DNA from 2 places in the Kluyvera intermedia genome. Region 1 is predicted to be linked to the other one. Evidence: predicted binding sites of a transcription regulator. Region 1 holds the regulator's gene; the other holds the start of a gene.
The links. The regulator LexA, encoded in region 1, represses DNA repair genes until DNA is damaged. The targets are predictions, from matches to a motif close to TNCTGTATGTACATACAGNA.
Positions count from the first base shown of each region.

Region 2: sulA (SOS-induced cell division inhibitor SulA) is a predicted target of LexA. The motif match lies at 1,489-1,508, and genes of this name have one in related genera.

Region 1 covers NZ_CP139986.1:4,387,022-4,390,232, forward strand. Annotated here, with positions in the region: gene dinF (MATE family efflux transporter DinF) at 1-991, opposite strand, end outside; gene lexA (transcriptional repressor LexA) at 1,061-1,669, opposite strand; gene U0026_RS21120 (diacylglycerol kinase) at 1,769-2,137, opposite strand; gene plsB (glycerol-3-phosphate 1-O-acyltransferase PlsB) at 2,266-3,211, shown strand, end outside.
Region 2 covers NZ_CP139986.1:3,016,585-3,019,795, forward strand. Annotated here, with positions in the region: gene yccS (YccS family putative transporter) at 1-693, shown strand, start outside; gene U0026_RS14700 (TfoX/Sxy family DNA transformation protein) at 703-1,311, opposite strand; gene sulA (SOS-induced cell division inhibitor SulA) at 1,530-2,039, shown strand; gene ompA (porin OmpA) at 2,394-3,211, shown strand, end outside.

The sequences.
Region 1 (3,211 bases):
CGGCATAAATCAGCGCGAAGGCTAGCGCAACCACGCCGGCCTGACGACACGCAGCCCGCCAGACCTCCAGCAATTTGCTACCATCCCGCGCGCCGTAGGCCTGCCCGGAATGCGCTTCTACCGCATAGGCGAAGCCGTCCAGTGCATAGGCCGTGAAGGTCAGCATGGTCATCAGCACCGCATTCACCGCCACCACGTCGCTACCAAGACGCGCGCCAAAAACGGTCACGGCACCAAAGCAAAGCTGGAGCAGCAACGAGCGCAGCATGATGTCGCGGTTCAGCGCCAGCAAGCGGCGGAAGTCACCCGCCCAGGCGGTTTTGAGCATTGCCCAGGAAATCCCGCGCATCACCAGCACCTTACGCACCATGCCCAATCCCACCAGCAAGGTAGCGTATTCGGCAATCGCCGTTGCCAGCGCCGCGCCCTGCACGTTCATGTGTAGCCCCATAACCAGCCACAGATCGAGCACAATGTTCAGAACGTTACCGACCACCAGTAGCACTACGGGCGCTCGCGCATATTGCACGCCGAGCAACCAGCCCAGCAGTACGAGGTTTGCCAGTGATGCCGGAGCGCTTAGCCAACGGATGGAAAGAAAACGCCGCGCCTGCTCCAGCACTTCACCGCTCCCTCCGACGATGGACAGCGCCAACTCAATCAATGGATTTCTGAAGAGGACAATCAGCAATCCGGCCCCCAGCGCCAGCAGCAGCGGCTGCACCAGCGCACGAGCCAGCGCCTGCGGATTTTTGGCGCCAAACGCCTGTGATGTCAGGCCAGTAGTGCTCATACGTAAAAACAGCAATAGCATGAACAGGAAACTGGTCGCAGTGGCGCCAATCGCCACGCCGCCGAGGTAAACGGGACTGTCGAGGTGACCAATAACCGCGGTATCCACCAGCCCCAGAAGAGGAACGGTGATGTTGGAGAAGATCATGGGAAGCGCCAGGCGCCACAGGGCCTTATCGGCGGAAGTCAGAAGCGGCATGTGTGTATACCAGAAAGAAAAAAGGCTGTGATAGCGAAAGCCTCACAGCCGTTTAAGACAGGGGAAGAGTTACAGCCATTCACCGTTGCGGATAACGCCAACGGCTAGCCCTTCAATCGAGAAGTTCTGCTGACGCAGATCGACCACGATAGGGGAAAATTCGCTGTTTTCGGGCAGCAATTCGACGACGTTACCCTGTTTTTTCAGGCGTTTCACCGTCACTTCTTCGTCGATACGCGCCACCACAACCTGGCCGTTACGCACGTCCTGAGTTTTATGCACAGCGAGCAGATCGCCATCCATAATCCCGATATCTTTCATCGACATGCCGCTCACCCGAAGCAGAAAATCTGCGCTCGGTTTGAACAGCGAAGGGTCAACCTGGTAGTGCCCTTCAATGTGCTGCTGCGCCAGCAGCGGTTCGCCCGCCGCCACACGGCCTACCAGTGGCAGGCCCGTTTCTTCTTCCACCAGCAGGCGGATGCCGCGAGAGGCGCCTGAGACAATCTCAAGAACCCCTTTACGCGCGAGCGCTTTAAGGTGTTCTTCAGCAGCGTTCGGGGAACGGAACCCCAAGCGCTGAGCAATTTCCGCACGTGTTGGCGGCATGCCCGTCTGGCTGATGTGATCCCGGATGAGATCAAACACCTCTTGCTGCCTGGTCGTTAATGCTTTCATTCCGCCCCCTGGGTGTATATACAGTTATGCTGTGAGTATATACAGCTAGTGTCTATTTTGGAACCATAAAACACGCAAAATCAGGCAGTTTTCACAGCTTTAGTGGAAATGCGCCCACAACAGGATGCCCCAGGTGAGAAGCGCGACGAAAATCGACAGTAGCACCGCCGCCGATCCCATGTCTTTCGCACGCCCCGACAGTTCGTGATGCTCCGAACCAATACGGTCAACTACCGCTTCCAGTGCACTATTGAGAATTTCCACTATCATCACCAACAGGACGGAGCCGATAAGCAGCACGCGGGTGATGGGATCAACATCCAGCCAGCAGGCGATGATAATCGCCACGACCGAGGCGGCCCCTTCCTGGCGGAAGGCAGCTTCGTTGATCCATGCCGCGCGAAATCCTTTCCAGGAATAGCCTGCAGCTTTGATGATTCGGGTGAGCCCAGTGGTATTATTGGCCATCTAAAGAACCTTTTTCATTTATACGTCTATGACAATGCGTGTTATGAAGCGGTAGAACAGAAATTCTGCCGACTTTCTGATATTCTTGCCGCGCATTTGCATGATTAACCAGAGGCTTTACATCGTTTATGTCCGGCTGGCCACGAATTTACTACAAATTACTGAATTTACCATTAAGTGTTCTGGTAAAGAGCAAGTCTATTCCGGCAGAACCTGCCCAGGAATTGGGGCTTGATACATCACGTCCAATTATGTACGTCCTGCCTTATAACTCTAAGGCCGACTTACTGACGCTGCGCGCCCAGTGTCTGGCGCACGAGCTTCCCGATCCGCTCGAACCGTTAGAAATCGACGGCACCCTGCTGCCGCGCTACGTGTTCATTCACGGCGGCCCGCGCGTCTTCACTTACTACACGCCGAAAGAAGAGTCGATTAAGCTGTTCCACGACTACCTCGATCTGCACCGTAGCAATCCAAATCTGGATGTGCAAATGGTGCCGGTGTCGGTGATGTTTGGGCGTTCTCCAGGTCGCGAGAAAGGCGAGGTGAATCCACCTCTGCGGATGCTGAACGGCTTCCAGAAATTCTTCGCCGTCTCCTGGCTGGGGCGCGATAGCTTCGTGCGTTTCTCCCCGTCCGTCTCACTGCGCCGCATGGCCGATGAACACGGCACGGATAAGACCATCGCCCAAAAACTGGCGCGTGTGGCCCGTATGCACTTTGCTCGTCAGCGCCTGGCAGCAGTAGGTCCACGCCTGCCTGCACGTCATGACCTGTTCAAAAAACTGCTGGCGTCAAAAGCGATTGCCAAAGCGGTAGAGGACGAAGCACGCAGCAAAAAAATCTCCCACGAAAAAGCGCAACAGAATGCCATTGCGCTGATGGAAGAGATTGCCGCTAACTTCTCCTACGAAATGATCCGTCTGACCGACCGTATCCTGAGTTTTACCTGGAACCGTCTGTATCAGGGGATTAACGTCAATAACGCCGAGCGCGTACGCCAGTTGGCGCACGACGGGCATGAGATTGTTTATGTGCCCTGCCACCGCAGTCACATGGACTATCTGCTGCTCT
Region 2 (3,211 bases), 1.4 Mb from region 1:
TTTCGCAACGTGCAATATGCCCACGCCACGATGTTCATCACGCTGCTGGTGCTGCTGTGCTTTAACCTACTTGGTGAAGGATTTGAAGTCGCGCTGCCACGCGTAATTGATACCCTGATTGGCTGCGGGATTGCCTGGTTTGCAGTGAGCTTTATCTGGCCAGATTGGAAATTCCGCAACCTGCCTCGGGTACTTGAGCGCGCAGTTAATGCCAACTGCCGTTATCTTGATGCCATACTTGAGCAGTATCACCAGGGGCGTGATAACCGGCTCGCTTACCGGATAGCGCGTCGTGATGCGCATAATAGAGATGCCGAACTGGCCTCGGTCGTATCGAATATGTCTACCGAACCCAACGTCACCGCTGAAATGCGAGAAACGGCTTTCCGCTTACTGTGTCTGAACCATACTTTAACCAGCTATATCTCCGCGCTGGGCGCCCACCGGGAGAAATTAACTTCACCAGAAATTCTGGCTCTTCTGGACGACGCTGTCTGTTATGTCGACGATGCTCTGCATCACCTCCCTTCAGATGAAGAACGGGTTCAGCAGGCACTCACCGGGTTATCGGCACGGATCAATCATCTTGATCCTCGCCCGGACAGCAAAGAGCCATTGGTTCTGCAACAAATAGGTCTGATGATTTCACTGTTACCGGAAATCTGTCGGCTACAAAAGCAGGTTCTGGTCTAATACCTGCGTTTAGTTCTTGTGGGTGCGATTGCGCACCCACTCTTCCAGCTCCTGACGCTTTAGCGCCGGGAGTGCAGCAGCATGCACACCCTGAATGGCTCCCTCCAATGAGTAAATGACATTGGAACTTATCTGTTTACGTTTTTGACGAAGAAGCAACCACACCGTTTTCGCCCCCATTTGTTGCAACGCCCGGACATCCTTAATACCCGCTTCATGCAACAGCAATTCCATATGAAAAGAGAGATTGGGTAAATCTTTTAATCGCTGCGGATGCTTTTGATGGGACTTTTCACGTCGCGCATCCTCTAGTGAAAACAGCCCCAGTTGCAATAAAACAGGTTTGTTGGCCCAGAGAGCATCATCTACTTTGAAATACTTAAGCTGAAGCGAGCTTCCTCGTTTACGTAACATCAATAATGGCGGCGAGTGCTGAGTCTGATAAATGGCGGTTTTTTCGCACATCCTCAAATACAGCTCCCCCTCCGCAACCATTGCGAAAACCGTGTCGTCAACGGCAAGGCTGTAACCACCAAACAGCGCTCGTGACCTGACTTTTCCTAACACCGCAAAATATTCCTGGGATTGATAAATCCGTTTATATGATATTACCTTCATGATTAATCCTTAATAATCATGGACATGAATCCATTAAATTCGTTAACGGAACACATAATTAGCAACATAAGGAAGTTCACGCAGGACGGCAAGGTGAATTTCGCCTCCCAGGTAATTAGTGTGCAATTTTGCGAGTTGCTTTCAGAAAATGAGGTTGATCTTTAACATACAGGGTAGTACTGTATATGCATACAGTAACCCACAAGGTTGGATTAGCTATGTATACTTCTGGTGTTGTAAATCGTTCTTCCGCGGCTGCCGTCAACACGGCTTCACAGACCTATACCCCGGTAGAAAATACTTCTGCCGCTTTAATCAGCGAAGTGCTCTATCGCGAAGATCAGCCCATGATGGCGCAGATGTTACTGCTACCATTACTTCAACAACTGGGGCAACAATCGCGCTGGCAGCTGTGGCTCACCCCGCAGCAAAAACTGAGCCGTGAGTGGGTACAGTCGTCTGGCCTACCATTAACCAAAGTTATGCAGCTGCGCCAGATGTCACCGTGCGACATGCTTGATTCGATGGTTCGTGCATTGCGCACTGGAAATTATAGTGTTGTTATTGGCTGGTTGACGGAAGAATTGTCATCAGATGAGCATGCTCGTTTATTAAGCGCCGCCGAAGAAGGGAACTCGATGGTGTTCATTATGCGACCAGTTCAGTCGACTTCTCACCCCACTGGACAATTTAATGGGCTAAAAATTCACTCAAATTTGTACCATTAAGTAAAAATAGGATTTTTCTGAGTAATTTTTTCGAAACTTTTTTATCTCGTAGATTTCCTGATGGTTTTTGCGCAGAAGGCTTGTCTGGTGCGGTTTTCAGTGTTTTTCACTGTTTAATTTTTCAACATAAATGTTAAATATTGCGTACACAACTCTTTTTTTTTCATAAGCCTGACGGAGTTCACACTTGTAAGTTTCGAACGACGTTGTAGACTTTACATCGCCAGGGGTGCTCAGCTTACACCGCAGATATCTGCTAAGTAATTCACTAAGCCACGCCCCCGGTGGAAGGATTTAACCGTGAGTCTACTTAGAACTTCATGGCAAATTTTGGATGATAACGAGGCGCAAAAAATGAAAAAGACAGCTATCGCGATTGCAGTGGCACTGGCAGGCTTCGCTTCTGTAGCGCAGGCCGCTCCGCAAGACAACACCTGGTATGCTGGTGGTAAACTGGGTTGGTCCCAGTTCCATGACACTGGCTGGTACCAGAGTGACCTGAACAACAACGGTTCAACCCACAACAGCCAGCTGGGCGCAGGCGCCTTCGGTGGTTATCAGGTTAACCCGTATGTTGGTTTCGAAATGGGTTACGACTGGCTGGGCCGTATGGAATATACCGGTAGCCAGACTAACGGTGCTCTGAAAGCTCAAGGCGTTCAGCTGACCGCTAAACTGGGTTACCCAATCACTGACGATCTGGACATCTACACCCGTCTGGGTGGTATGGTTTGGCGTGCAGACTCCAGCAACAACATCGCTGGCGATCACCACGACACCGGCGTTTCCCCAGTATTCGCTGGCGGCGTTGAATGGGCAATGACCCGTGACATCGCTACCCGTCTGGAATACCAGTGGGTTAACAACATCGGCGACGCAAACAGCGTTGGCGTACGTCCAGACAACGGCATGCTGAGCGTAGGTGTTTCCTACCGTTTCGGCCAGCAGGATGCAGCAGCTCCAGTAGTTGCTCCAGCTCCAGCTCCAGCGCCAGAAGTACAGACCAAACACTTCACCCTGAAGTCTGACGTTCTGTTCACCTTCAACAAATCTACCCTGAAACCAGAAGGTAAGCAGGCTCTGGACCAGATGTACAGCCAGCTGAGCAACCTGGATCCGAAAGACGGTTCCGTAGTGGTTCTGGGCTTCACTGACCGCATCGGTTCTGACGC